4 regions of the Nocardia sp. NPDC127579 genome follow, and region 2 is predicted to be linked to each of the others. Evidence: riboswitches for the same ligand, from Rfam matches in the RefSeq annotation. Region 2 holds a riboswitch; each other region holds the start of a gene.
The links. Region 2 has a riboswitch for S-adenosylmethionine ahead of ACFVMC_RS01315 (homoserine O-acetyltransferase). Riboswitches for the same ligand answer to the same signal wherever they lie in the genome.
Positions count from the first base shown of each region.

Region 1: another riboswitch for S-adenosylmethionine. It lies ahead of ACFVMC_RS04385 (aminotransferase class V-fold PLP-dependent enzyme); the one in region 2 lies ahead of ACFVMC_RS01315 (homoserine O-acetyltransferase).
Region 3: another riboswitch for S-adenosylmethionine. It lies ahead of ACFVMC_RS24830 (rhodanese-like domain-containing protein); the one in region 2 lies ahead of ACFVMC_RS01315 (homoserine O-acetyltransferase).
Region 4: another riboswitch for S-adenosylmethionine. It lies ahead of ACFVMC_RS17655 (ABC transporter substrate-binding protein); the one in region 2 lies ahead of ACFVMC_RS01315 (homoserine O-acetyltransferase).

Region 1 is NZ_JBHXVZ010000001.1:1,052,349-1,059,679, forward strand. Features, by position in the region: gene ACFVMC_RS04375 (Pls/PosA family non-ribosomal peptide synthetase) at 1-616, opposite strand, end outside; gene ACFVMC_RS04380 (LysE family translocator) at 820-1,455, opposite strand; SAM riboswitch class IV at 1,581-1,695, shown strand; gene ACFVMC_RS04385 (aminotransferase class V-fold PLP-dependent enzyme) at 1,743-3,053, shown strand; gene ACFVMC_RS04390 (TetR/AcrR family transcriptional regulator) at 3,078-3,710, shown strand; gene ACFVMC_RS04395 (lipase family protein) at 3,799-5,190, shown strand; gene ACFVMC_RS04400 (hypothetical protein) at 5,483-6,199, shown strand; tRNA gene ACFVMC_RS04405 (tRNA-Thr) at 6,337-6,412, opposite strand; gene ACFVMC_RS04410 (DNA polymerase III subunit delta') at 6,472-7,331, opposite strand, start outside.
Region 2 is NZ_JBHXVZ010000001.1:252,007-259,337, forward strand. Features, by position in the region: gene ACFVMC_RS01285 (TetR/AcrR family transcriptional regulator) at 1-461, opposite strand, end outside; gene ACFVMC_RS01290 (MFS transporter) at 575-1,807, opposite strand; gene ACFVMC_RS01295 (tRNA (cytidine(34)-2'-O)-methyltransferase) at 1,873-2,337, opposite strand; gene ACFVMC_RS01300 (carboxymuconolactone decarboxylase family protein) at 2,366-2,905, opposite strand; gene ACFVMC_RS01305 (RidA family protein) at 3,007-3,411, shown strand; gene ACFVMC_RS01310 (DUF3017 domain-containing protein) at 3,531-3,776, shown strand; gene ACFVMC_RS01315 (homoserine O-acetyltransferase) at 3,796-4,932, opposite strand; SAM riboswitch class IV at 5,009-5,119, opposite strand; gene ACFVMC_RS01320 (TetR/AcrR family transcriptional regulator) at 5,186-5,839, opposite strand; gene ACFVMC_RS01325 (MFS transporter) at 5,974-7,331, shown strand, end outside.
Region 3 is NZ_JBHXVZ010000007.1:416,658-423,988, reverse strand. Features, by position in the region: gene ACFVMC_RS24860 (alpha-L-fucosidase) at 1-168, shown strand, start outside; gene ACFVMC_RS24855 (TetR/AcrR family transcriptional regulator) at 194-784, shown strand; gene ACFVMC_RS24850 (DUF456 domain-containing protein) at 868-1,350, shown strand; gene ACFVMC_RS24845 (amidohydrolase family protein) at 1,347-2,201, opposite strand; gene ACFVMC_RS24840 (FAD-dependent oxidoreductase) at 2,253-3,641, opposite strand; gene ACFVMC_RS24835 (hypothetical protein) at 3,893-4,345, shown strand; SAM riboswitch class IV at 4,397-4,512, shown strand; gene ACFVMC_RS24830 (rhodanese-like domain-containing protein) at 4,528-4,944, shown strand; gene ACFVMC_RS24825 (O-succinylhomoserine sulfhydrylase) at 4,973-6,187, shown strand; gene ACFVMC_RS24820 (hypothetical protein) at 6,193-6,441, opposite strand; gene fgd (glucose-6-phosphate dehydrogenase (coenzyme-F420)) at 6,581-7,331, opposite strand, start outside.
Region 4 is NZ_JBHXVZ010000004.1:483,115-490,445, reverse strand. Features, by position in the region: gene ACFVMC_RS17675 (carotenoid biosynthesis protein) at 1-505, shown strand, start outside; gene ACFVMC_RS17670 (LppM family (lipo)protein) at 597-1,337, shown strand; gene ACFVMC_RS17665 (glycosyltransferase) at 1,385-2,557, shown strand; gene ACFVMC_RS17660 (hypothetical protein) at 2,634-3,353, opposite strand; SAM riboswitch class I at 3,561-3,655, shown strand; gene ACFVMC_RS17655 (ABC transporter substrate-binding protein) at 3,664-5,319, shown strand; gene ACFVMC_RS17650 (ABC transporter permease) at 5,323-6,312, shown strand; gene ACFVMC_RS17645 (hypothetical protein) at 6,305-6,535, shown strand; gene ACFVMC_RS17640 (ABC transporter permease) at 6,528-7,331, shown strand, end outside.

The DNA.
Region 1 (7,331 bases), 800 kb from region 2:
CCAGCACCCGGTCACCCGGGCCGATCGGAGCGTCCTGGAGGAATAGCCGGGCCTCGGCGTCGACGAACGCCGCGGCGTTGCGGTGGGTGACCGCGACGCCCTTCGGCGTCCCGGTGGAGCCCGAGGTGAAAATGATCCAGGCGTCGTCGCCGGGGGTCGGCAGGTTCGTGGATTCGGCTGCGCCCGTAGCATTTTCGCCGCGCTCGATCCCCGCGGCGGTAACGATCGCGCTGACTCGCGCCTCGCCGAAGACCAGCCGGGCCCGCTCGTCGGGATCGTCGGCGTCGACCGGCACGTAGGCGGCACCGGCGTGCAGTACGGCAAGAATCGTGACGTAGAGCTCGCTGGTCCCCGAGGGCATCCGCACCCCGACCCGGTCGCCGGCGCGGACGCCCGCGGCGGCCAATCGCCCCACCACCGTGTCGATCTCGGCCAGCAGTTCGGTGTAGCCGAGCACCGTGGTTCCATCGTCGAGGGCGGGCGCGTCGGGGTAGGTGGCGGCGGTGGCGGCCAGGATATCGACCAGTGTCCGTGCGGGCGGCGCGAATTCCGCGCGCAGCAGCGGATCCGGGAGCGCTCCCCCGCTCGCTACCGCATCGACCTCCGGCTGGAGCATCCGTCCTGCCCACCTCTCATCGACCTACCAGCGCCGAGCTTCCGCGTCGAAACCCTCGTCGCACCCGGCGGCCGCCGGGTGCTGCGCGCGGTCCCGGTTAGCCCGGGACGGCGCAGATGATGCACGACCAGGGTTACCAGTGGGCAAACAAGGCGGTGACCAACTGTCCACGGTACCTCCGGTACCGGTGCCGACGCTGGACGCTAGGCGGCCGAGGTCGCGGTGCCGATACCGAGCGCGGCGAGGATTCCGGCGGAGACCTGCTCGAGCCGGTCCCGCACCGCGGGGCGCCGCAGCAGCGCCACGGCGCGGGACGCGAGCACCGCGACCAGCACCATTTCGATGGCGGCGATACCGGATTCGATGGCGCCGAGGGCCAGCGTGCCGGCGAAGGTGACCTCGGTGAGGAATTGCGGCAGCACGGCCAGATAGAACAGCCCGACCTTCGGGTTGAACAGACAGGAGACCAGCCCGGCGGCGAACGCCGAGCGAATGGGCGCGGGCACGGGCGTGGCCGCCTGCCCCGCCTGGTCCGCCGCCCCCGCCCGGCGTTGCTTGCGCAGGTCGATCAGCGCGCGAATTCCCAAGTACAGCAAGTACATTCCGCCGATCAGCTTGAGCAGCCGATAGGCCGTGGCCGACTGCTCGAGCAGAGCGGCGACCCCCGCCGCGACGACCACCGCCCAGACCAGGCCGCCCAGCGCCGAACCCACCGCCGCCGCGATCCCCGGTCGGGCATCCGCGAACGAGTAGCGCAGTACCAGGAAGGTATCCGGGCCGGGCGTGATCGAGAGCAGGATGCACAGGCCGATGAAGCTGAGCAGCAGCGAGGGAGTCACCTCTCCATGGGACCGCATTCGCCCCAAGAATGCAAGGTTATTCTCTCAATTGCATTTTCATGCAGTGCGCGACTCGGCGAAACTGCGGTTGACAGGCCGCCGATACGTCTGCCACTCTCGTTTCAGGTCATGAGTACCAGCGCTAAGCCCCGGCTAGCTGGTCGGCAACCCTCCTCCGCGGCGGGGTGCTCCGGGTGACGACCCGGCCGTTCGCCCACTCGGGCGCGGCAAGCGCGGACTCGACCGATCTCTCGATTGCGGGTCCCTGAATCGACGGGATTTTCGTGATGACCACTGTGGCCACCCAGACCTGCGCCCCGCTCGCCCGCGTCTCCGGCGACGACCTCCAGGTCCCCCTGGTACAGGGCGGCACCACCACCTACGCCAACTTCGACTACGCCGCCAGCGCACCCGCGCTGGCCCAGGTCACCGACCGGGTCCAACAGCTGCTGCCGTTCTACGCCAGCGTGCACCGCGGCGCGGGCTACGCCTCCCGCGTCTGCACCGAGAGCTACGAGTCGGCGCGCGGCTCGGTCACCCGTTTCCTGGACGCCGAGGACGACCAGGTCGTGATCTTCACCCGCAACACCACCGACTCGCTGAACCTGCTCGCCGCCTGCGTCCCCGGCGACACCGTGGTCCTCGACATCGAGCATCACGCCAACTTCCTGCCCTGGACCCGCCATGGCCGCCGCGTCGTGCGCGCCGCCGACACCCTCGAGGAGACCGTCCGGCTGCTGGTCGCCGAACTGTGCAGCAAGCCCGCCGCGCTGCTGGCCGTCACCGGCGCCTCCAATGTCACCGGCGAGGTGCTCCCGCTGGACCGGCTCGCCCAGATCGCGCACCAGTGCGGCGCGCGCATCCTGGTCGACGCCGCACAGCTGGCGCCGCACCGCCGAATCAGCCTGCGCGACACCGGCATCGACTATCTCGCGTTTTCCGGGCACAAGCTCTACGCCCCCTTCGGCGCGGGCGTGCTGGTCGGCCGACGCGACTGGCTCGATAGGGCCGAACCCTATCTGGCCGGTGGCGGCGCGGTCCGCGAGGTCACCACCACAGACGCGCGCTGGGCGCCCGCGCCGCAGCGCCACGAGGCCGGGTCGCCCAATGTGCTCGGCGCCGCCGCCCTCGCCGCGGCCTGCGACGCCCTGTGTCAGATCGCCCCCGAAACCCTCGTGGCCCACGAGCGCACGCTCGCGGACCGCCTGCGCGCTGGCCTGGCCGCCATTCCGGGAGTCACCCAGTTGCGGCTGTGGTCCGACAGCCCCGACATCGTCGGCATCGTCGCGTTCACCCTCGACGGATTCGCGCCCGGCGAAGTCGCCGCCTACCTGTCCGCCGAACACGGCATCGGCATTCGCGACGGCCGCTTCTGCGCCCATCCCCTGCTCGCTCGCCTGGGCCTGGACGGCGCGCTGCGCGCCAGCGTCGGCCTCGGCACCGGCACCGCCGATGTCGACCGCCTGATCCAGGCCGTCGCCACCCTGGTCGAACAGGGCCCCACCTGGTCCTACGCCAAGACCGACGGCCTGTGGAACCCCACCCCCGAAACCCGCGACTTCGCCGAGGGCAACGCGGGCGCGGCCGCCTGCCTCTGACACCGAGCACTACGCTGAGCGGCGATGGGTACGCCGCAGACCAGACACAGCTACGCCGGACAGTCGGTCCCGGAACGCCGCGCCGAACGGCGCGCCCTGTTCATCGACGCGGCACTGACCGTGTTCGCCGCCAGATCGTATGCGAAAAGCTCTGTGACAGAGATCTGTTCGGCGGCGGGACTGTCCCGGCGGCAGTTCTACGAGGAGTACTCCAGCCGCGAGGACCTGCTGATCGCCGCCTACGACGCGGCGCAGCAGGCCGCGCGGACGGCCGTCGCGGCGGCCGTGGCCGAGCATCCCGGCGGTTCGGCTCGTGAGCTGGTATCGGCCGGTCTGACCGCCTATTTGCACGCGGTGGTCACCGATATCCGCCGCGCCAAGATCGCCTACGTCGAGATCGTCGGCGTCAGCGATCGCGTCGAACAGCACCGGCTCGATGTGCGCGATGAATGGGCGCGCACCATCGAGGCCATCGCCTCGAACATCCCCGAGGTCCACGCCCCCGCCTGCGGCTGGCCCACCGCCATGGCCGGATTCATCGGTGCGCTCAACGGCGCGGCGCACCACTGGAGCATGGACGAGCACCGGCCGCCCGTCGGAGCACTGGTCGACATGCTCTCGACGCTGCTGTTCGCCTTGCTGATTCCCGACCACTGATTGCGATCCCCGTCACGTTCGTGCCATAGTTGCCCCCACCATTGAGACGCAGGTGTCTCAATGCGAAGGCAAGGATGTGGGTCGAGGGATGACCATGTGGAGATCACGCGCGCTACGCCGCACCGCGGCCGCGCTAGTCGGAATGAGCGCGCTACTGGCCGGAACCACCACGGCCGTCGCGGAACCGGAAACCCAACCGAGGATCCAGGCCCCGGCCCCGGTCCCGCTGCCACCGGAATTCGACGCCGCGTTCTACCAGCCGCCCGCCGACGTGGTCGCGAACACCCCGCCCGGCGGGCTCATCGCGGCCCGGCAGATCACGGTCGCCAACCTCGGGATCATCCCACTCAACGTCGACGCCTGGCAGGTCTCCTACCGCTCCAACAACACTGCCGGACAACCGATTCCGTCCGTCGCCACCTTGCTCAAACCGCGCGGCGTCAGTCCCGAGCCCCGCAAACTGCTGTCGGTGCAGATCGCCGAGGACTCGCTCGCGGGCTACTGCGCGCCGTCCTACGCGCTGCAATTCCTGTCCGTCGCCAGCTTCGCCGGTCAGATCGTGGCCCCCGCCGAATTCGTCTTCGCCCAGGCCGCGCTGCAACAGGGCTGGGCCGTCGTCATCCCCGACCATCAGGGACCCAACTCGGCGTACGCGGCCGGGCCGCTCGCCGGGCGGATCACCCTGGACGGCATCCGCGCGGCCACCGCGTTCGAACCGCTCGGCGTCGGTGACGCGCCGGTCGGCATGTACGGCTACTCGGGCGGGGCGCTGGCCACCCAGCACGCCGCCGAACTGAAGCAGAGCTACGCGCCGGAACTCAATGTGGTCGCCGCCGCCACCGGCGGCAACGGTCCCGACCTCGCCGCCGCGCTGAACATGGCCAACAATCAGGCCACCGCCGCACTGGTCTTCGCCGCCGTCATCGGATTGACCCGCGAATACCCGTATTTCGCCGAGTTCATCGACCGCACCATCGATCCGCTCGGCCGCGCGCTCATGATCGCCAAGGGCCCGCTGTGCGTCCAATACCAGTCCGCCCTGCTGCCCTTCCTGAATCTGAAGGGCATGCTGCGCACGCAGGGCGACCCGCTCGACGACCCGGCCGTGCGGCGCGTCATCGAGGAGACCCGCCTCGGCAAAACCGTCCCCGACATGCCGATGTTCGTGTGGCACTCACGCTGGGACGAGATCCTGCCCCTCGGCTCCGCCAACGCCATGGTCGACGCGTACTGCGCCACCCCCGGCACCCAGGTGCAATACACCCGCGACTGGGCCAGCGAACACATCGTCGCCGAAGTGAGCGGCGGCCCCGCCGCCCTGCTCTGGCTGCGTGACCGCCTCGACGGCGTTCCCGCCCAACCCGGTTGCAGCACCACCGACGTCCCGTCCATGGCCGCCGCCCCCGGCGTCCTCCCCTACGCGGGCTCTGTCCTGGGCGAAACCATCATGTCGTTCTTCGGCAAGCCGATCGGCGCCTAGACCGCCGCCCGTCCGATCACCACCACCCGCCTGCCGGCACGTCGTGTTCGCCGCCCCGGATTCGCCGGTCTTCCAGAGCATTCGCCGCGACTGGCCGAGCACCCTGATCGCCAACCCCTACCTCGGCCGTCGATGTCAGCGATAGCGGGCCGCGAAATGGCGCGGCGCCGGGAGAATCGCTGACATGACGGGTCTTGTGCTGACAGCGGAACGGCGGACCGAACTGGCGGAGTTGCTGGGGAATGCGCGGCGTCTGCGCGTCAGGTATCCGAAGCTCGCGGAGTATCTGGACGTGGCGCCTCGGCTGCGCGGGACGGATGATCCGGATGCGGACGCGGCCTTCGACCTGCGCGTCCTGCATTACACGACAGGTGGTGAGTCATCGACGGGTAATCCGTACTGGGACATCGTGAGACCGTCGCTGAGCGAGGTCGACGGTCGGCGCGTGATCGACGGCGGCATGCCAGGTGGAAGTGCGCGGCTGGCGTACGCGGAGACGATCTTGCAGGACATCTTCGCCTACGCGGTGCCGTCACCGGAGACCATCGCGTGGATCCGCGGGTTCGCCGACGGACGCAAGGTACTGGAGTTGGGCGCGGGGCGCGGCTACTGGAGCGGGCGGCTGGCCCACGCCGGCGTGGACGTCTCAGCCTTCGACTCGCATCCGCCCGGCACCGGGAACACGTCGTTCTCCGAAGCACTGATCCGAGATGAATGGTTCCCGGTCCGGGATCTGGCACGGTTCGCGGCAGAACCCGCTGCGGAGGCGGTCCTGTTCATGTGCTGGCCGCCGGGGTGGGGCGATGCGATGGCGTCGAATGCGTTGCGGACCTTCGAAGCAGCAGGCGGAAAGCACCTCGTCTACATCGGCGAACCTCGAGGCGGCCGGACCGGCGATGACGCGTTCTTCGATCGCCTCGACACCGCATGGACATTGGAATCGGTTGATACACAACATGTTACGTGGTGGAACCTCGCCGACATCGCGCAAGCATGGACACTGGGGTAGCCGCGGTCAGGTACACCGAAGCCCCGATGGAATCCCGCGCTTCACCGGAATCCGGGAGTCGCCCCCGCGCTTGTCGCACTCCTGGCAAGCGGAGACGCAGAAGGCCCTCCCCGGCGAACCGGAAAGGGCCTCTGATCTGGAGCCGCCTGGGGGAATCGAACCCCCGACCTTTTCATTACGAGTGAAGCGCTCTACCGACTGAGCTAAGGCGGCGTGCCCTTACGGGCGTCGCGAGTCTATCGTCTTGGTGTCCGGATCGCGAAAACGGCAGGTCAGGTGGACTGGGCGGCGATCAGGGTGGCGACCATGGCGGCCAGGGCGAAACGGGGCTTGACGTTCGTATCGAGGGCTTCGCGGCAGGCCAGGACGGCTTCGATGGAGCGGAGCAGGCCCTCGGGGCGGACACGATCGGCCAGATCATGGACCTGATCGGACAGGTCGGGGTGGGTGAGGGCGACGCCGGAACCGTTGCGGGCCGCGCCGAAACCGACGGCGAGTGCATCGCGGTAGAGACCGGCGATATCGATGAGTGCGCGGTCGAGGGCGTCGCGGCCCGTGCGGGTGGCGCGGGACTTCTGGCGACGCTCGAGATCCTTCAGCACACCCGCCGAACCGCGGGTGGCACTCGCCGCCCCCTTGCCGGTACCACCGGCCCCGAGCGCCGTCGCGAGCTCCTCACGTTCGCGCTCGTCGCGGACCGCGCTCATCTGCTTGGCCTCGTCATCGGCGGACTTCACCAGTTCGTCGGCGGCCGCGTAGGCCGCGCCGGGCCGGGCCACCGCCGCCACCAGCCCCAGCGCGCGCTGCCTGCGGGCGCGCGCGTCCTCGTCGGTGGCCAGGCGGCGAGCCCGGCCGACATGACCGCCGCTGATCGAAGCCGCCCAGGACGCCGTCTGTTCGTCGAGCTGATCGCGGTCGCGCAGCACCTGCGCGATAGCGGGCACCGACGGGGTGACCAGATGCACGTGACGGCAGCGCGAACGCAGGGTGATGGAGATGTCCTCCGGATCCACCGACGGCGCGCACAGCAGGAACACCGTGCGGTCCGGCGGCTCCTCGACCACCTTCAACAGCACATTGCCCGCGGCCTCGGTCAGCCGATCGGCGTCCTCGATGACGACCACCTGCCAGC
Region 2 (7,331 bases):
CCGCGCAGCGCGTCCATGGCGGTATAGACGAAATCCCGGGCGTCCCTGCGGGTCACCTCGTCCGGCACATAATGGGCCAGGGCCATCAGCACGGCATTGTTGACGAACGGCTCGACCTTGCCGGCCGCGGCGGCCAGCACCGGGTCGGTCCGCCCGGCTACCCAGAGTTCGATGGCGGCGATGAACAGCGGGCCCTGGTGCAGTTCCCACAGGAAGTCCAGCACGGTGGCGATAGGATCCGCACCGACCTTGATCCGGCCGATCTCCCGCATGGCGGCCTCGGTGCGGCGCTGGGCGAGATGACTGATCGCGGCGATGACCAGGTCGTTCTTGGATCCGAAATGATGCACCTGGGCGCCGCGGGTGACACCGGCGCGCTCGGCGACCCGCGGTGTCGTGGTGCCCGCGTAGCCGAATTCGACCAGACAGTCGATGGTGGCGTCGAGCAGCCGGGTGCGCATCTCGCTGCTACGCTGCTCCTGCGTCCGGCGCGGTCGATTCTCGCCACCCAAAGTCCTGGGCCCGCCCGTCGCCCGACCACCACCCCCCACGGAATCGCTACGCGATGCTGTCATCATGGAATTCTAGCATTTACATACACACCTGTATGTTCTCGGCGTCCCGCCCACACCGTCACGGCGAACAGCAGCACACCGGCCACCGCCAGCCCCGCGCCCACCAGCGCGGGCGCGGTGTAACCGAGCCCCGCGGCGATCACCAGACCACCCAGCCAGGCGCCCGCCGCATTGGCGATATTGAGGGCGGCGTGGTTGAGCGCCGCGGCCAGTGTCTGCGCGTCGGCCGCGACATCCATCAGCCGGGTCTGCAGACCGGGCGCCAGTGCCGCACCGGAGGCGCCGACCAGGAACGCGCCCACGCCCGCGGTGATCGGATGGTGCGCGGCGGCGACGAACCCGGCCAGGATCACCGCCATCGCGACCAGCGCCAGGAAGATCGAACGGTCCACGCCCCGATCGGCCAGCACGCCCCCGGCGATATTTCCCGCGATCATGCCCAGGCCGAACAGCATCAGCACAATCGGAACCAACCCGGCCCGCAGGCCCGCCACATCGGTGAGCGTGGTGGTGATGTAGGTGTACACGGCGAACATGCCGCCGAAGCCGATCGCGCCCACGGCCAGGGTCAGCAGCACCTGCGAACGTCGCAGCGCGCCGAGTTCGGTGAGCGGACTGGTGGTCTTGAAACCGGTGAGTTCCGGGACGACCGCGAGAATAGCGCCGATCGTGGCCAAGCCGATCACGGTGACCACCAGGTAGGCGTCGCGCCAGCCCAGATGCTGGCCGAGCCAGGTGGCCCCGGGAACGCCGACGACATTGGCGGCGCTCAACCCGAGCATAACCGCGGCAACCGCCTTGGCGCGCTGGCCCACCGGCGCCAGGCTCGCGGCGGCCAGCGAGGCGACACCGAAGTACGCGCCGTGCGGCAGCCCGGACACGAACCGGGCGGCGAGCAATGTCTGGAAGGTCGGCGCGACCACTGTGGCCGCATTACCCAGGGTGAACGCCACCATCAACAGCACCAGCAGCCGTTTGCGCGGCACCCGCGCGCACAGTGCCGCGATGATCGGTGCGCCGACCACGACACCGAGCGCGTAGGCCGAGACCGCGTGCCCCGCGGTCGGCTCGGACACGTCCATGGCCTCGGCGATATTCGGCAGCAAACCCATGGACACGAACTCGGTGGTGCCGATCCCGAACCCGCCCAGCGCCAGCGCCAGCATGGCGGGCACGTGCCAGGTCGTCCGCTCGGCGTGCGGCGAAACGGTGGCTGCGGTCGGCGTAGTCACACCGTGGTCAACTATCCGGCGGCCGGATTCCCTCCCCACCCGGCGGTGAGCTTGCCCACGCGTTGCTAGCGGCCGCCGGGAAATCCGTGCTGCCGCCAGGCCTCGTAGACCGCCACGGCCGCGGCATTGGACAGATTCATCGAGCGCCGCCCGGGCAGCATCGGAATGCGGACCTGCGTGGTGAGTCGCGGATCATCGAGGACTTCGGCGGGCAGACCGGTGGGCTCGGTGCCGAACAGCAGGACATCGCCCGCGCGGTACTCGACCTCGGTGTAGTGCGTGGCCGCCTGGGTGGTGAAGGCGAAGACCCGCTCGGGCCGCAGCGCCGCCCACGCGGCGGCCAGGTTCGCGTGCACCGTCACCGAGGCCAGGTCGTGGTAGTCCAATCCGGCCCGGCGCAGCTTCGACTCCGACAGATCGAACCCGAGCGGTTCGATCAGATGCAGTTCGCAGCCGGTCCCCGCGACCATCCGGATCGCATTGCCGGTATTCCCCGGGATCGCGGGCTCATGGAACATCACTCGAAACACAACGCACCAGTCAACCAGGGCGCTGCGGTTACGACCGCTCCGGGAGCGCGCAGGCCCCGCCTTCACTCATCCCCGTGGGGCGTACTCCCAGGCCCTGGTTGATGCGGGCACGCTGGTTCTCCCAGGCTATCGCGGCGGCCAGTTCGGCCAGCTGCGCCTTGGACAGGTGCACGAGCAGGTCGGCGCGCACCTGATCGAGGTCGACCGCGGGGGTGACGGTCATGGCTTCGGCGAAGGCGAGTACCGATTTCTCCAGCTCGCTGTAGGCACTGCTGGCCCGGTAGCGCGGCAGGTCGGCGAGCTGCTGTTCGGTCAGCCCGGCCGAACGGGCCAGCGCCGATCCGATGTCGAGGCAGAACTCGCAGTTGATCAGCCCCGCGGTCTTCAGCTCGGCGAGTTCCTTGAGTCTCGGGTCCAGCTGATTGCTCAGCACCAGCACGCTCTCGTAGACGGCGACGCCGAACCCGATCAGGGGCCGGCGCAGCAACCAGCCGGGCAGGTCGGATCGATGCCGCTTTGCTTGTCTAAAAGCGTTGATGTAGTGACGAATTCGGGTGATTGCACGCATGGCCGGTACCCCTTCCATCGGTTTCCTGTTCCCACCGTACGCCTTAACTACGCTTTGTAGTAGCACTGCGCCGCCACGCCTTCTCGAATAGGGTTTCGACCATGACGAGCACTGCGCACAATCCAGCCGGATCCGAACCGCCCGCACCGGGTTTCGCGCACGCCACGGTCGCCACCGGTAGCCGGATCGTGCACCTGTCCGGGCAGGTCGGGGTCGACGAAGCGGGGCAGGTGGTGCCCGGGGGCCTGGCCGCCCAGACCACGCAGGCGCTGATTAATCTCGGGCGCGCACTCGAAGCGGCAGGTGGCAAGGCCGCGGATCTGGTGAGTGTCCGCTTCTATGTGGTGGATTGGGATCCCTCGAAGTTCGAGGCGCTCGGCGCCGCGGGCCTGGCGGCGCGCGAACACTACGAATTCCCGGAAACCACTGTCACTTTGGTGGGTGTGGCCGCGCTGTTCACCCCGGAGCACCTGATCGAAGTCGAAGGCGTCGCCGTCCTGGACTGACGCGGGGGCGCTGGCCGCGCGCCGGGTGCGCCTGCAAGAATCGGTGCGTGAACGACGTCGACTCCGCCGAACGGCAACCCAGCAGCGCGGGCGCGCAATTCCTGCGCGTGCACCTGCCGATGGTGGCGGTCGCCGTGGTCGTCGTCATCGCCGTGGTGTTCGTGGCCGGTGATCGATGGCGGCGCGGCGCGTTCTTCTTCGGCGGCGCCACCCTGCTGGCGGCCGCGCTGCGCCTGGCCCTGCCCACGGCGCGAGTCGGCCTGCTCGCGGTGCGCGGCAAGCCGTTCGACGTCGCGGCGCTGACCCTGCTCGGGTCGGCCATTCTCTTCATCGCCGCCACCATCAGCAGCCTCGGCGTGCAGTAGCGCGCCGAGTTCCGGTGCGTCAGCGGTTCTCCCGCGCCAGCCGCATGGTCTCGATGAGCAGCTTGGATACCGCGGCGGCCTCGGTGAGGAAGCCGTCGTGGCCGTCGCGGGAATGCACGACCTCGAGTCGCGCGCAACCGGGCAGCCCGTCGGCGAGCTCCTGCTGGGTACGCAGCGGGTAGAGCCGATCGGAGTCGACGCCGCCGACCACGCACGGCACCGGGGTCGACGCCAGCGCCGCCGCGATCCCGCCGCGACCGCGGCCGACATCGTGACGGTTCATCGCCTCGGTGAGCAGCACGTAGGTGGCGGGATCGAACCGGCCGCACAGTTTGCGGGCCTGATGCTCCAGGTAGCTCTGCACCGCGTAGCGACCGCCGCGCCACGGGTCCTCATCGCCCTGCGCGTGGTTCTCGAAACGGTGGTCCAGTTCGCCTTCGGTGCGGTAGGTCAGGTGCGCGATGCGCCGGGCCAGCCCCATGCCGCTCATCGGCGCCCGGCCGGTGCCGTGGTAATCACCGCCCTGCCAGTCGGGGTCGGCGGTGATCGCGGCGATCTGGGTGGTCTGGGTGCCGATCTGGTCGGCGGTGGCACGGGCGCCGACCGCGAGCACGAGCGCCGCGGACACTCGGTCCGGCGCCCCGATCATCCACTCCAGGACCCGCATGCCGCCCATCGAACCGCCGACGACCGCGGCCAGGCGGTCGATGCCGAGCAGGTCCATCAGCGCGACCTCCGCGGTCACCTGATCGCGAATCGAGATCTCGGGAAACCGCGAACCCCAGGGCTTTCCATCCGGAGCCGGCGAGGACGGGCCGGTGCTGCCCTTGCATCCGCCCAGCACGTTGGCCGCGATCACACACCACTCGTCGGTGTCGATGGGCGCGCCGGGACCGACCATGCCGTCCCACCAGCCGGGCAGCCGATGCAGGGTGTCGGGGGCGCCGACCACGTGCGAGTCACCGGTCAGGGCATGCTCGACCAGCACCACATTGTCCAGCGTGGGCGAGAGCTCACCCCAGCGCTGTACCGCGAGATGCACATCCGGGACCACGGCGCCGTTCTCCAAGCGCACGTCCCCGATCGGAACGGTGCCCAGACGGCCGTCCGGCGCGGGTAGTAGGCAGCGGGCGCTCGGTTCGGTCTCCACGGTCACGCCGGTCGGCCGATCACGGGGGAATACGCCGCTACCGCACCGCGGTGAAGATTTGCACACATGGGGGACCTCCTGAACAGCGCGCTTGCCCTCGTCCCTCGAGAGCCGGGTCATCACCCGGAGCACCCCACCGCTGCTGGAGGGTTGCCGACCAGCGAGCCGGGGCTTCGCGCTGGCACTCATGACCTAACGAACATGGTAACCGGCGGTCGGTCGACGTTTGAAATCACGTCGATCCGATTGGCGGGCGGGCTCAGTTCGCCGATGTCGCGCCGCAGATCCGACGCAGTTCGGCGAGGGCGCCGAGCACCGTCGCCCGGGTGGCGCGGGCGGCCTCCTCCGGATCGCCGGTCAGGATCAGTTCCTCGTCGGCGGCGAAGGCGATATGGCACATCATCTGCCAGGTGCCGATCGCCAGCCGCACGGTGAGCGAATCCGGTGCGACGCCGAGGCGATCGGCCAGGGCTCGCATGAGCGCGGCGGACTTGCGGTCGCCGTATTCCATCGCCCGGGTGTTGACCGCCGGGCTGCTGCGCGCGATGCGCTGCATCTTCTGGAATCGGCGTAGTGAGATGGGCGCGTCGGCGTCGGCGTGCGCCCCGGCCTCGACCATGTCCAGGAAGGCGGTGCACAGCCCGTCCAGCGGGTTGACGACCTCCGGCAGGTCGCGGAGCCGGGCCGCGACGGCCTGACCGAAGTCCTCCACCGGGCCGAGAATGATGTCCTCTTTGATCTCGAAATACCGGTTGACGGTGCGCGGCGAGACATCCGCCGCGTCGGCGATCTGCTCGACGGTCGTCGCCTCGAAGCCCTGCTCGTCGCACAGGTCCAGCGCCACCTTGATGATCCGCAGCCGGGTCTGCTGCTTCTTGCGTTCCCGCAATCCGGTGGGCGCTGAGTCGAACATGCCGCCACCTTAACGCAAGCCCGACATAGTCATGGCCGAATGAGTCAAATGTCGCATCGCGACATTTTTCTCTTGACGACAAAAGTCGTGCGATGCCAGGATCGACCTCGTCCTTCCGAAACAGCTCGTCCCAGATGAGGGAGAATCCCGTGACTCAAACTGCTCCTGCGGTGGACGTCCCCGAAAAACAGAGCGGTTCGGCACGGTGGTGGGCGCTCGGCGTGATCGCGCTGGCCCAGCTGATGGTGGTGCTGGACGCCACCATCGTCACCATCGCGCTGCCGTTCGCCCAACGTGACCTGCACATCAGCGACAGCAACACCCAGTGGATGCTGACCGCCTACACCCTGATCTTCGGCGGCCTGCTGCTGCTCGGCGGCCGCCTCGCCGACTACATGGGACGGCGCACGATCTTCATGGTCGGCCTGGTCGGCTTCGCCGCCGCCTCGGCCCTGGCCGGCCTGGCCCAGAACGGCCCCCAGCTGTTCGCCGGACGCGGTCTACAGGGCGCCTTCGCCGCGCTACTCGCCCCGGCCGCGCTGTCGCTGCTGTCGGTGACCTTCACCGAAGCCAAGGAACGAGCCCGCGCGTTCGCGGTGTTCGCAGGCATCTCCGCCGGCGGCGCGGCGATCGGCCTGATCGCGGGCGGCGCGCTCACCGAGTACGCGTCGTGGCGCTGGACGCTGCTGGTCAACACCCCGATCGCGATCCTTGCCCTGATCGGCGCGGTCGGCGTCATCGCCAAGGATGTGCCACTGCCCCGCACCGGCGGCTACGACGTGCCCGGCGCGATCACGGTCACCCTGGGCCTGATCGGCATCGTGTTCGGCTTCAGTCGCGCGGCCGAGCACGGCTGGACCGACATCACCACGATCCTGCCGCTCGGCGCGGGCGTCGTGCTGCTCGCGGCCTTCGTCGCCATCGAACGGTGGGTCGCCAATCCACTGCTGCCGCTGCGTATTCCGGGTGAGATCAACCGCGGCGGGGCACTGCTGGCGGCCCTGCTGATCCCGATCGCAATGTTCGCAATGTTCCTGTTCCTGAGCTTCTACTTCCAGAACGTGCTCGGCTACTCGCCGCTGAAGGCCGGTATCGCGTTCCTGCCGTTCCCGGTGGGCATCGCGATCTCGGCGGGCGTGACCAGCGCGCTGCTGCCCAAGCTCGGCCCGCGGCCGCTCATGGTCGCCGGCGCCGCACTGGGGGTGCTCGGCCTGCTGTGGCTGGCACAGCTCGGCTTCGGCGACAGCTACGCCGTGAGCGTGCTGCCCGCCCAGTTGCTGATCGCGCTCGGCATGGGCCCGCTGTTCGTCGGCATGCAGGCCGTGGCGCTGCACCAGGTGGAGGAGGCGGACTCCGGCGTGGCCAGCGCGCTGCTGAACGCGGCCCAGCAGGTCGGCGGCGCGGTCGGCACCGCACTGCTCACCACGATCTCGGTGCAGGCGGCCAAGGACTACGTGGCGGCGCATCCCGGCATCGACGATCTGGTGGCCCG
Region 3 (7,331 bases), on a different contig from region 2:
GGCGACGTCACGGTGCGCGAGCTTCGGGTTCCGCCTTCGGCCACGGTCGATCTGGTCGGCGGCCCGAGCTTGCGCTGGGAGCAGCGCGACGGCGATCTCACGGTGCGGTTGCCGGGCGACGCAGCACCTCAGGCACATGCGTACGCCCTGGCCATCACCGGGCTGTAACCAGTCCCCGTGCTAATTTCCGCTTGTGCGAGCAAGAAAGCAAGGTGAGCCGACCGCGATCGAACGCGCCCGCCGCGCCCAGATCGTGCGGGCCGCGATCGACACCATCGCGGAATCGGGTTACACCCGCGCATCGTTCAGCGCCATCGCCACCGCCGCCGGACTGAGCAGCACCGGCCTGATCTCATACCACTTCGCCACCAAACAGAACCTGATGGCCGAGGTGCTGGCCACTATCCTGGCCGACTTCACCGAATTCGTCACCGCCCGCGCCACCCAGGGCACCCCCGCCACCCGCCTCGCCGCCTTCCTCGCCGCCAACTGCGATTTCATCGCCTCCCATCGCAACCACCTGATCGCCATGCTCGATCTGCAACACGCCGCCTCCGAATCACAAGCGCGGCAGGCGGACTCCGACCGGGCGAAACTCACGGAACTCCTCGCCGACGGTCAACGCCGCGGCGAATTCCGCCCCTTCACCCCCGACCTGATGGCCGGCTTCATCCTGTCCCTGCGCAACGGCGTCATTCGCCGCGCCGCCACCGACCCCGAATTCGACCTCGCCGCCTGCACCGCCGAACTACTCACCACCGTTCGATTGGCCACCACCGCCTGACCCGCGTCTCCGTACCACCGAAATGCATCGCGCCGACCGGTAAGCGAGAATCGCCGTAGGGCAACGAGAGCGGAGGGGTTGGCGTGAGTGTGTGGGGTGAGGTCCTGGTGGGCCTCGCGATTCTGATCGGGCTGGTAGGGATAATCGTGCCGATCCTGCCGGGCGTGATCCTCATCTTCGCGGCTATCGGGGTGTGGGCGTTTCTGACCGGTGGTGCGACGGCCTGGGTGATCTTCGGGATCGCGGCGGTATTCCTGGTGCTGTCCGGGGTTATCAAATACACCTGGCCGGGACGGAAGATGAAGGAGGCGGGGGTTTCCAATCGGGCGCTGTTCATCGGGGCCGTGCTGGGAATCGCCGGGTTCTTCGTCATCCCGGTGGTCGGCCTGTTCGTCGGGTTCGTGCTCGGGGTATATCTGTCCGAGCATCAGCGGCTCGGGCAGGGTGAACCGGCGTGGCAGTCGACCAAACACGCGCTCAAAGGCGTTGGGCTGTCGATGCTGATCGAATTGCTGGGCGCGCTGCTCGCGAGCGGAGTCTGGCTGGTGGGTGTGTTCGTGGCCTAAGGCTCGATGACCGGCAGCGGCAAGGTCGCGTCGGGGTCGAGGCGGGGGAGGTCCTCGCGGCGCAGCGGAAGGGTCGGCGGGTCCCCGCGGTGCAGCGGCGGGAGCGAGCGCATGCGCGGCGGGAGCCGGTAGAAGTCGCGGGCGTTGTCCTCCAGGACGGCGAACATGTCGGTACCGACCACATCGCAGATCAGATCGACGTCGGAGTCCTCGAAGGGGCGGCCCGCCCGGGTGCCGGGCAGGTCGGTGCCGAACATCAGCGCCTGCGGATTGACCGCGTGGATCCGGCGAATGGTGTCGGGGACGTGCATGGCCACGCGGCCGAAACCCGTTGCCTTGACCCGGGCTCCGCGATCCACCAGATCCAGCAGGTAGGGCAGGCTCTCGTCGGACATGCCGAGATGATCCACCGACAACGCGGGCAGTTTCGAGATCACCGGTTGCAGCGAGGCCAGCATCTGCCCGTCGATATAGACCTCGACATGCCAGCCGACCAGGTCATAGGCGCGCAGCGCCTGCAAGGTCATGCCGGTGATGTCGGCGGCGGCGCGCTTGAGATTGAAACGCAGAGCACGCACGCCGACTCGATCCAGTTCGACGATCTCCTCGTCGGAAGCGTCCAGGTTCAGCGTGGTCACCCCCACCCAGCCCGGGCCGAGCTCGGCCAGCGCCGCCTTCATCCAGGTCTGATCGGTGCCCTGGAACGACGCGCTGACCACGGCGCCACCACCGATATCGAAGCGCGCCATCCGCTTTCGATAATCGGCGATGGTGTACGGGTCGGGCAGGTAGCCCTCGTTCTCGATCAGCGGGAACCGCGGATCGATGATGTGGACATGGGCATCGAACACCTGTACAGAATGCCTCAGTTACAGAGATTTCGCTGCCGTGGAACCGCCGGCTCAGACCTTGTGCGGTTCGCTGGCGCGCAGCATGTCCTCGCGCTCGACGACCTTGACCCGCTCGCGGCCCTCCGGCTCACCCAGCGCGCGTTCGTGCGCGTCCAGGCGATACCAGCCCTGCCAGGTGGTGAACGGAATGCCCTTGCCCTCCAGGAACTCGGTGACCGCGTCCAGCTCCGGCTGCTCGGCCGGGGTGAAGTTCACGCTGTCGTCGAGCAGGCAGGCCACGGTCTCGTTGGCATCGCCCTTGGTGTGGCCGATCAGGCCGACCGGGCCGCGCTTGATCCAGCCGGTCACATAGGTGGCGGGCATGTACCGGGCGGCGCCGTCGGCGTTCTCGTCGGCCAGCACGCGACCGGCCTCGTTCGGCACGGTGCCCGCCTGGTCGTCGAAGGGCAGGTTGGTGATGTTCTGCGACAGGTAGCCCACGGCCCGGTAGATGGCCTGCACGTCCCACTCGCGGAACTCGCCGGAGCCCTTGACGTTGCCGGTGCCGTCGAGCTGGGTGCGCTCGGTGCGCAGGCCCACGACCTTGCCGTCCTCGCCGAGCACCTCGGCGGGCGACTCGAAGAAGTGCAGGAACAGCTTGTGCGGGCGGTTGCCCTGATCGCGGATCGCCCACTGCTCCAGCGTGTTGGCGACCATGTCGACCTGCTTGGAGTGCCGGCGCGCGGCCTCGGAGCCGGCGTCGTAGTCGATGTCCTCGGGGTCGACGATGACCTCGATGGTCGGCGAGTGGTCGAGCTCGCGCAGCTCGAGCGGCGTGAACTTGGCCTGCGCCGGGCCGCGCCGCCCGAAGACGTGCACCTCGAGCGCCTTGTTGGCCTTGAGGCCGTTGTAGACGTTCGGCGGGATCTCGGTCGGCAGCAGTTCGTCGCCGGTCTTGGCGAGCACGCGCGCCACATCCAGCGCAACGTTGCCGACGCCGAGCACCGCGACCTTCTCCGCGTGCAGCGGCCATTCGCGCGGCACATCCGGGTGGCCGTCGTACCAGGAGACGAAGTCGGCGGCGCCGTAGGAGCCGTCCAGGTCGATGCCCGGGATGTCGAGGGCGCGGTCGGCGTTGGCGCCGGTGGAGAAGATCACCGCGTCGTAGAAGCGGCGCAGATCATCGAGGGTGATGTCGGTGCCGTAATCGATATTGCCGAGCAGACGCACCTGCTCCTTGTCGAGCACCTTGTGCAGGGCGGTGATGATGCCCTTGATCCGCGGATGGTCCGGCGCGACGCCGTAGCGGATCAGACCGAACGGCGCGGGCATGCGCTCGTAGAGGTCGATACTCACCTCGGCGTCGGATTTCATCAACGCGTCGGCGGCGTAGATACCGGCCGGTCCTGCGCCCACGATCGCGATGCGGAGCGGGCGAGTGGCTGCACTCTGTTCGGTCATCTCTTACGCGCACCTTCGGTCGAAAAATAATGGCGTCCTATTTAGCCTAGGCTAAGTCGACGCAGCGCTGCGGTTGCCCCTGCCGATGCGGACACTGGTGCTGCTGGCTCGTAACTGCGCGGCTTCCAGGTCGCTGTCCGCACCCCGCAGCCACGGTGATGGCCGCGAGACTGCGGTCTCGCGATTCTATCGGTGTCGCGCGCGGTGGACTGCACGGGTGCCGCCGACCAGGCATAAGGGATCATGGGCGGATGACCGAGCAGCAGCCCAAGCCCGAGGACGAGCCGATCGCCGTCGATCAGACCGACCAGCGGTCCATGACGCCGTTCATCGCCGCCGCCATCCTCGCCGCGATCGTGCTGATCGCGGTGTTCGCCGGCGGTCTGCTGTCGCCCGCTGAGAAAAATGTCACAGAAGCCGACCGCATCTCCGCGGCGGTCAGCAACTACGTGGGCGGCCGCGCGCAGAGCGACGACGTACCCGCCCCCGGCACCGCGTGCGCCGGATTCGACGAGGCGAAGTCGCCGCTGGCCGCGCAATTCGGCGCCGGCGGCCGAAAGTCGGTGGAGATCGCCAGGATCGAGGGCCAGAGCGTCAACGGGGACCGGGCCAAGGCCACCGTCACCACCAAGGCCGACGGCAAGGAGACCACCGAGACCTGGAATCTGGTCCGCGCCGACGGCAACTGGCTGGTCTGCGGCTGAAACGAATCAGGTGTTTGACAGCCCGGCACCTGCCCAGGCAATCTCAGTCCAGGTCATGAGCACCAGCGCCAAGCCCCGGCTCGCTGGTCGGCAACCCTCCTCCGCGGTGGGGTGCTCCGGGTGACGACCTGGCACGCATCCGAACCCCGATGCGGCAAGTGCGGATTCACAGGAGGATCGCAATGAGTTACGCCGGTGACATCACCCCGCAGCAGGCGTGGGACCTGTTGCGCGAGCACCCCGAAGCCGTCCTGGTCGACGTGCGCACCGAAGCCGAATGGCGTTTCGTCGGCGTACCCGACACCACCGCGATCGAGCGCCCCACCGTGCTCATCGAATGGGTGGACGGCACCGGCACGCGCAACCAGGCCTTCGCCGACCAGCTGGGCAAGGCACTGGACGGCCGCGCGCCGGAAGCCCCCGTGGTGTTCCTGTGTCGCTCCGGCCAGCGCTCCGCGCATGCCGCGACCGTGGCCACCCAGCTCGGCATCGCGCCGGCCTACAACGTGGACGAGGGCTTCGAAGGCCCGCTCGACGCGGACGGCCACCGCGGCGGCTCCGGCTGGCGCGCCCGCGGCCTGCCGTGGAAGCAGTCGTGAGCCCGAGTTCGGCGAAGGAGCAGCAGTCATGATCACAGGTGGTGCGTTCGACAAGCCGCTGCCCGAAGGTGTCGGCCCGGCGACGCTCGGTGTCCGAGGCGGCCTGCGGCGCAGCGGTTTCGAGGAGACCTCGGAGGCGCTGTTCCTGAACTCCGGCTTCGTCTACGAGAGCGCCGAGGCGGCCGAGCAGTCGTTCACCGGTGAGATCGAGCATTTCGTCTATTCGCGATACGGGAACCCCACGGTGGCCATGTTCGAGGAGCGGATGCGGCTGCTCGACGGCGCCGAAGCCTGCTTCGCGACGGCCAGCGGCATGTCGGCGGTGTTCACCGCACTGGGCGCGCTGCTCGGTGCCGGTGACCGGCTGGTGGCGGCGCGCAGCCTGTTCGGCTCCTGCTTCGTGGTGTGCAACGAGATCCTGCCGCGCTGGGGCGTGGAGACGGTCTTCGTCGACGGCGACGATCTGGACCAGTGGGAGCAGGCGCTGTCGGTGCCGACCCAGGCGGTGTTCTTCGAGACCCCGGCCAACCCGATGCAGACCCTGGTCGACGTGCGCCGGGTGTCCGAGCTCGCGCACGCGGCGGGCGCGAAAGTGGTGCTGGACAACGTGTTCGCCACCCCGCTGCTGCAACGCGGCTTCGAGCTGGGCGCCGACGTGCTGGTCTACTCGGGCACCAAGCACATCGACGGACAGGGCCGGGTCCTCGGCGGCGCCATCCTGGGCGCGCAGGACTACATCGACGGACCGGTGAAGAACCTGATGCGCCACACCGGTCCGGCGCTGAGCCCGTTCAACGCGTGGACCCTGCTCAAGGGCTTGGAGACGATGCCGCTGCGCGTGCGGCAATCCGCCGATTCGGCGCTGCGGGTGGCGAAGTTCTTGGAGGACAACGACTCCGTGAACTGGGTCCGCTACCCGTACCTGGAATCGCATCCGCAGTTCGAGCTGGCCAAGAGCCAGATGAGCGCGGGCGGCACGGTGGTCACCTTCGAGCTGAACGCAGCCGACGGCGAGGCGAAGAAGCGCGCCTTCGAGGTGCTGAACCGCCTACGCATCATCGACATCTCCAACAACCTGGGCGATGCGAAGACCCTGATCACGCACCCGGCCACCACCACCCACCGGGCGATGGGCCCCGAGGGCCGCGCCACGATCGGCCTCACCGACGGCGTTGTCCGCATCTCTATCGGCCTGGAGGACATCGAGGACCTGCTCGGCGACCTGGACCACGCCCTGCGCTGAACCGGCTAATCCTGCGGCAGCCGCCGCAGGATTTCGTCGAACCCAGCGTCCATCTTGGTTTCGAGGTTGTCGACCTTGGTTTCCAGGTTTTCGACCTTTATCGCCAGGTTGGTGACGGTCTCCTGTACCTGGCCGAGCTTGGTGTCCAGGTCGGCCAGCTTTTCTCCGATCACCGTCAGGGTCGCGGAGTCGCGTGCGCCTCCGATGTCCATGCGTACCTCCAGCTTGGCTACCCGGTTTTCGAGATCGGCCATGTCGAGATCCTCCCCTGATCGTACAAGCGTGGTCAGTTGCGTTCTGCCCAAATGCTTGTCGGTCCTGGAAAAGGAAACACCCCCCGATTCATCGAATGTGGATAAGTCGGGGGGTGTGGACAACTGCTGGTCAGATGACCTAGCCCAATGCGCGCAGGCGGGGTGCCAGGTCGCGCTGGAACAGGTCCAGGAAGCGGCGCTGATCGTGGCCGGGGGCGTGGAAGACCAGGTGGTTCAGGCCCGCGTCCAGGTAGGGCTTGATCTGGTCGACGGCCTGATCCGGATCGCTGGCGACGATCCAGCGCTTGGCGATCTGCTCGATCGGCAGCGCGTCGGCGGCGGCCTCCATCTCGATCGGGTCGGTGATCGAGTGCTTCTGCTCCGGCGTCAGCGACAGCGGAGCCCAGAAGCGCGTATTCTCCAGCGCCAGTTCGGGATCCGTGTCGTAGGAGATCTTGATCTCGATCATCCGGTCGATGTCGGCGAGGGTGCGGCCGGCCTTGGCCGCACCCTCGGCGACCGCTGGCATGAGCTTGTCGGTGTAGAGCTCCATGCCCTTGCCGGAGGTGCAGATGAAACCGTCGCCCGCGCGACCCGCGTACCGGGCCACCAGCGGACCGCCCGCTGCGATGTAGATCGGGATGCCGCCCTTGGGCACGTCGTAGATGGAGGCGCCGACCGCCTTGTAGTACTGGCCGTCGAAGTCGGTGCGCTCACCGGTCCACAGCGCGCGCATCAGCTCGACCGACTCGCGCAGGCGTGCGAAACGCTCCTTGAATTCCGGCCATTCGCCGGTGTAGCCGGTGGCGATCTCGTTGAGCGCCTCGCCGGTCCCCACTCCGAGCATGATCCGCTCGGGGTACAGGCAGCCCATGGTGGCGAAGGCCTGC
Region 4 (7,331 bases), on a different contig from region 2:
GCCCGCGGTGGGCGGGGTTCCGCTGCTGGTGCCGCTCGCCTGGACCGGCGGGCTGTATCCGATCTGGGTGGTGGCGGGGCTACTGACGACCGGGCGCGATGCGGTCACCGGGCGCGGTGTGGTCGCGGCGCGGATCGGGCTGACGGCGCTCGGGGCGGTGGGGTGGGATCTGTTCCTGGATCCGCAGATGGTGGCGGACGGGCAGTGGCGATGGTGCGACACGGGATCGGGATTGCCGGGGCTGGCGGGGATTCCGTGGACGAACTACGCGGGCTGGTTCGCGGTCGGGATCGTGATGGCCGGTCTGCTCACGCTGTGGGAGCGGCGCAGGGTGGTGCGCTCGGCATCGATCGCGGTGCCGGTGGCGGTATTCCTGTGGACCTGGCTCGGTTCGGCGCTCGCGCACGCGGCGTTCCTCGGCCTGCCCGCATCGGCGCTGTACGGGGCGGCGGGGATGGGGCTGCTCGGTATCCCGTTGCTGCGGCGACTTGTCCGGAATCGGTGACCGCGACCCGATCGACGCACCCGGCTTCGGGTTGTCGCGTGGCTAATGCGGGGTCGGGCCTGGCACCATGTGAGCCGTGCAACCTAGCCCGATGACCACTGAACCCGATGCCCCGGTACCACCGCGCCGCACCGGCCTGCGGATAACGGGGGCGGTCGTGCTGGCCGCGCTGCTCGTGCCGATGCTGGCCGCTTGCCTGCGTGTCCAGGTATCGATGGGTGTGTCGTCGAACGACCGGGTGTCCGGGCGGATCGTGGCCGCGGTGGTCCCGGCCGATGCCAACGACAAAGGGCCGCAACTGACCGCGCCCGAGGCGCTGGTGGGCAAGGTGCGGGTCGAGACCTACAACCAGGACGGCTATGTGGGCAGCAAGGTCTTCTTCGAGGATTTGTCCTTCGGCGAGGTGACCCAGCTCGGCGCGCTCTCCGAGCAGACCCAGGGCATGTTCCAGCTGACCCTGCAGCGCACCGGCGATCTGGTCAGCCTGAACGGGCGCGTGGATCTGAAATCGGTGCCGCCGCACGGTTCCGATGTGCAGTTCACGGTGGCGTTCCCGGCGCGCGTCGCCAAGACCAACGGCAATCGCGACGACGACTCCACCGTCTCCTGGAAGCTGCCGCCCGGTGACGTGTCCACGATCCGGGCCGAGGTCAGCTACGCCGACCCCAATACCCGTTCGTTCGCCGGCTGGGCGGGCATCGTCGGCGGCATCACCCTGGCGGTCGCCGCCATCGTCGCCGCCATGGCCTACATGAATCGCAACCCGCCCGCGCCGGGCACCGAACGGTTCTCGCTGAACGAGTGGTGGCGCATGGTGAAGGAAGGCAGCTGACCCGTCACGGCAATCGGTTGACGACGATGGTCGAAGTCGGCCCGCAAATGTATCGAGGCCGGACATCGCCGCGCGCGGTAGCCGATCGGCTCGCGCTGGCGGGGACCGGAATCGCGCTGACCGGTTTCGGTGTGGCGCTGTACAACCGGGTCGCCGTGCGCCGGCTGGCCGTGGGGATCACAATCGTCGAGCCGGTCACCGTGTGCATCCCGGCGCGTGACGAGGCAGACCGGCTGCCCGCGCTGATCGGTGACCTGCGTGCGCAACTCGGTGTCGCCGACCTGCGCGTGCTGATCCTCGATGACGGGTCCGCCGACGGCACCGGCCCCGCGGCCGCGGCCGCGATCGGGAGTGATCCTCGTTTCCTGATGATCCGATCCGAGGACGAACCCGCGCCCGGCTGGACCGGGAAGGCGGCCGCTTGCGCCCGGCTCGCCGATCTCGTGGACACCGCGGCGCTGGTTTTCCTCGATGCCGACGTGCGGCTCGGCCCGGGGGCGATCGCCGCCGCCGTGCACGAATTGCGCAGGCGCGAGGTGGCGTTGGTGTCGCCGTGGCCCGCCCAGCGGGTCGGCTCGACCGCCGAGGCCTTGGTCCAGCCGCTGCTCTGCTGGTCCTGGGCCACCACGCTGCCGGTCACCGTGGCCAATCGCACGCGCAGACCGTCGATGGCCCTCGCGTGTGGTCAGTTCCTGGTCTTCGACACCGCCGCCTACCGCGCCGTCGGCGGCCACGGCGCGATCGCCGCCAGCCCGACCGAGGATCTCGATATCGCGCGCGCCCTGCGGCGCGGCGGCCGCCACACCGCACTGGTCGCGGCCGGAAGACAGGCCGAGACCCGAATGTATCGGGGTGCCACCGAACTCGACGCGGGCTACACCCGCTGGCTCTGGTCCGCCTACGGCGGTTCACCATTCGCCGCGCTGGCCGTGGGAGCCATTGCCGTCCTGGCCTATTGGGTGCCGCCACTGGTCGCCCTCGGCGGTTCCGGCCGGACCCGCCGGATCGGGTTCGCCGGTTACGCGGCGGCCGTCGCCGGTCGTCTCCTGGCCCGGTCCACCGAAACCGCGACCGGCCTCACGCGCACGGATGCTCTTGCCGCACTGGCCCATCCGGTCTCGGTAGGCGCGTATGTGATGCTCTCCCTGCGATCCCACCGAGCCCGTCGACTGGGCAACCTGGTGTGGAAAGGCCGTCGGCTACGACAGCCACCGGACTGAGGATCGGTCTCGTCGCGCGCGGGCCTACCTGCCACCGATCGCCCGGGTCGGTTCCCGGTGGCGGCGGCCGCGCCCGTCACGGCACATCGACGATGCCGATGGTCGGAAGGTAGAAGCAGGTCCGGGTATCGGTGCGGGAACTGCCGAATACCGCGGCCAGGACGGTGCCGCTGCCGGTGTCGACCGGGACGGCGCGGACGCCGGTGTCGGGGACGGTGGCGGTGAAGAGTTCGCGGACAGCCTGTTCGGCCAGCGGGCGTAGCAGGTCGGGTACGCCGGGTGACACCATGTGGGCGAAGACGTCGGTGAGCGGGCCCAGGGCGGCCAGGCCGCCGTCGCCGGTGGAGATATTGAGCCAGGCGACGCGCAGGGTGGGATCCTCGGCATCGTCGGAGGCGGCGGGGACGAAGGCGAACAAGGTCTGACCGGTCTCGACCGCGGTCAGGTCCAGGCCCGGGATGGTGAGCGTGTGGACAGGCCACGGGCCCGATACCGCACCGGCGAGGGCGGGGTCGTCCAGGGCCAGGCCCGTGTCGTCGCACAGGGTGGCCGTCGGATAGAGGAACGGGGTCACGCCGAGGGCTTCCAGGGCGGCGACCGCGGGACCGGCGGCACCCGGGCGGGCCACCGCCCCGCGCGGCAGGTCGAACGCGACGGACGCGTCGTCGATCGAGGCAACCGGGTGCTCCGGAGTCGCGGCGGCGGGGCCGATCGCGGTGACGGTGGCCATGGCGACGAGCGCGGCGAGCCGGCCGAGCGACCTCCGCGCACGGGAGGCATCGAGTTGAACGGGCACTGCGAACCTCCTCGACGGCGGAACGAGCGGAGGTTCAACGGTACGCCCGCAAACTCCGAAAACTTGGTATTTCCGATGTCGGCGGCGTGCGGACCGTAGAGCGGGGTCCGGACCATAATCCGCCCTCCCGCCGCTGGTGACCAGCACTGCGCTCACCGTGATTTCTACTCTTGTCACCGAGATCGCCTGCTACCCATGATGGTCCGGCAACCATCCAGAGCGATCGAGAGACCTGGCTCGCCGACATCGCAGCAACCCCCCGGCGCGCCGGGTGCGGGTGCTTCCGCCAGGACCGATGGAGGACCTACCGATGCGTCGCCCGCGCCGAATTCCCCGGAGTACCACCGTGATCCGCACCCGTCATCGCCTCGCCACCGTCACCGGCCTGCTGGCCCTCGCCGGCACCGTGGTCGCCTGCGGCGGCGACGCCGGCGGCACCCGGGCCGACGCGGGTCCCCCGCGGCCCGGCGGCACGCTGCGCTACGGCCTGTCCCAGGCGGCGTCGTGCTCGGACCCCGCGCAGGCGGGCAGCAACCAGACGCTCTACGTCACCCGGCAGATCGTCGACTCGCTGACCGATCAGGATCCGGCCTCCGGCGCGTTGCGCCCCTGGCTGGCGCGCAGCTGGGAGGCGAGTCCCGACGCCACGGTGTTCACCTTCCGCCTCGCCGACGACGTCACCTTCAGCGACGGCACTGCGCTCACCGCAGAGTCGGTGCGCGAGACCTTCGATTCGATCGTGCGGCTCGGCGCGGCCAAGGCCCCGCTCGGCAACGGGTATCTGGTGAACTACGTCGGCACCACGGCGGTGGACCGGCTGACCGCACGGGTCGAGTTCAGCAAACCCAACGCACAGTTCCTCCAGGCGACTTCGACGCCGCAACTGGGCATTCAGGGCGCGGCCACCACCGCGAAACCCGCCGAGCAGCGGTGCGACGGCAGCAATGTCGGATCGGGACCGTTCGTGTACACCGCCTATCGGCAGGACGTGTCGGCCACACTGCGCAAGCGAGCCGGATATGCCTGGGGCTCCGCGGTTTTCGCACACCAGGGCGAGGCCTACCTGGACGGCATCGAGTTCACCGTCGTCCCGGAGTCCGGCGTGCGCACCGGCAGCCTCACCTCCGGGCAGCTGGATGCGATCAGCGACGCGCTGCCCCAGGACCTGCCGCTACTGGAGGCGGCCGACGCGCGCCTGCTCACCGCCCCGAACCCCGGCATCCCGTTCGGCCTCCAGCCCAATCTGACACGCGGCCCGCTGCGCGATCCGCTGGTGCGCCAGGCGCTGCTGCCCGCGATCGACCGCCAGCAGCTGGTCGACACCGTGCTCGGCCCGCAGTTCAAGCCCGCGACCAGCGCGCTGGCCAGTACCACACCCGGCTATCAGAATCTGTCGGCGCGGCTGGCGCACGATCCGGCCCGCGCCCGCGCCCTGCTCGATCAGGCGGGCTGGGTGCCGGGCGGCGACGGTATCCGGGTGCGTGGCGGCGAGCGGCTCAGCTTCGGCGTGGTGTTCACCCAGGTGTTCGCGGGCAACAAGGCGATCCTGGAGCTGGTGCAGCAGCAGCTGCGCCAGGTCGGGGTGGAATTGCGGCTGGATCTGGTCTCGCTGGCCGAGACCACGGCGCGGCAGAACGCCAAGGACTACGACACCTACTACTACAACACCACGCGCGCGGACGGCGACATCCTCCGCAACGCCTTCACGGTGCAGGGACGCAATCTCAATGTGCGCGAACGTATTCCAGCACTCGACGACATCCTGGAGGGACAGTTGAGCGCCGGGGACCAGGCCGCGCGGCTCGCCCTGATCGGCACCGCGCAGGAGCGCGTGCTGGACGCGGGGCTGTGGATCCCGACCGTGGAACTGTCCCAGGCGATCGGGGCCGCACACACGCTGCACGACCTGAAATTCGAGGCGTCCGCGCGACTCCAGTTCTTCGACGCCTGGCTGAGCGAGCGCTGACCCGTGCCGCGATATCTGACAGCTCGTGCGGCACAGGCACTCTGGGTGCTGTGGGCCGCGTTCACCGTGTCCTTCGCGGTGCTCTACCTGCTGCCCGCCGATCCGGTGTCCATCGCCGCGGGCGCGGACCTCGGCGCGCCGACCGATGCCGCGGCGATCGCCGAATTGCAGGCCCGCTACGGCCTGGATCAGCCACTGTGGCAGCAGTACTGGACCGCGCTGACGCACGCGCTGTGCGGCGATCTGGGCCATTCCATCAGCACCGGCCAGCCGGTGACCGAGGCGATCGGCGAGGCGCTGCCCGCGACCCTGGGCCTGGCCGCGCTGACACTGCTCTTCGCCGTGCTTGGCGGCGTCGGGCTGGCGCTGACGGCTACCGCCACCCGGCGTCCGTGGCTGCGCGCCGCCCTCGCCGCGCTGCCCTCGATCGGCGTCGCGGTGCCCACCTTCTTCACCGGACTGCTTCTGCTGCAACTGTTCTCGTTCCGCTGGCGGCTCGCGCCCGCGTTCGGCGGACAGAGTTTCGCGGGCACCGTGCTGCCGGCGCTGACCCTGGCGCTGCCGATCGGCGCGGTGCTCGCCCAGGTGCTGATCTCCGGCGTGGAGTCCACCTGGCGGCAGCCGTTCGTGGATGTCGCACTGGCCAAGGGCGGTTCGCGCTGGTGGGTACGGCGCCGGCACGTGCTGCGCCCGGCCAGCGTGCCGACCTTCACCATCGCGGGCGTGCTGGTCGGTCACATCCTGGCCGGTGCCGTGGTGGTGGAGAGCGTGTTCGCGCGGCCCGGGATCGGGCGGCTCACCCAGAGCGCGGTACTGGCCCAGGACATTCCGGTGGTGCAGGGCGTCGTGCTGCTCAGCGCACTCATCTTCGTCGCGGTGAACCTCGCGGTCGATCTGATCTATCCGCTGCTCGACCCGCGCATCGCCGCCCGGCGCGACAACGCCGCGCCGACCATTCTCAGCACCACCGAGGAGGTGTCCGCCCGTGCCTGAGCACGATCCGACCCCACCCCCGCTCGATCTGCCCGCGACCGTCCTGGCCGAGCTCTTCGAGTTCACCCGGGGCCCACTCGCCGCCGGGTTCGGTTTCACGCCCTGGCTCCCCGTCGATCCGGCCGCGCCGCGGAGTTCTGGACGTTGGAGCTGGCTGCGTGCCGACGCCGAGTCACCGTGGGCCTTCGCGGCGATCGCGGAGGCGGTGCGCACCCATGGTTGATCTGCTCGGCAGACGCGCCGCCGTTCTCCCCCGGCCGCGACCGCTGTCCTGGATCCGGTTACGCGCCAACGCCTTCACGGTGCTCGCCGCGGTGGTGGCGCTGCTCGCGTTGGGCTGGGCGCTGTTCCCCTCGGTATTCGCCGGTGGTGATCCGCTGACCGGCGTTCCCGCGCAGAAGTTCCAGCCGCCCGGTGCCGAACACTGGTTCGGCACCGACAATCTCGGGCGCGACCTGTACACCCGGATCGTGCACGGCGCGAGCCTGTCGCTCTCGGCGACGCTCACCGCTGTCGCCATCGCGCTGGTCGCCGGGTCGCTACTGGGACTGCTGGCGGGTGCGGCGGGCGGCATCGTGGACACCGCGATCATGCGGGTGGTCGATGTGCTGCTGGCCATCCCGTCGCTGCTGCTGGCCCTGGCCCTGGTCACGGCGTTGGGCTTCGGCACCCGCAATGTGGCTGTCGCCGTTGGTGTTTCGCTCATCGCCAATTTCGCCCGGGTGATGCGCTCGGAAGTGCTGCGGGTGCGCGCCGAGACCTACGTGGAGGCGGCGCACGCGAGCGGGGTCCGCTGGTACGCCGTACTCGCCCGGCACGTCCTGCCGAATTCCGCGCAGCCCGTGCTCGCGCTCGCGGCCGTCGAATTCGGGATGGCGGTGCTGTCGGTGTCCGCGCTGAGCTTTCTCGGCTACGGCGCGAAACCACCTACGCCGGAATGGGGTTCGCTCATCTCCGAGGGACGCGGCTACCTCGCGCTGGCCTGGTGGCTGACCCTGCTGCCGGGCGCGGTCATCATC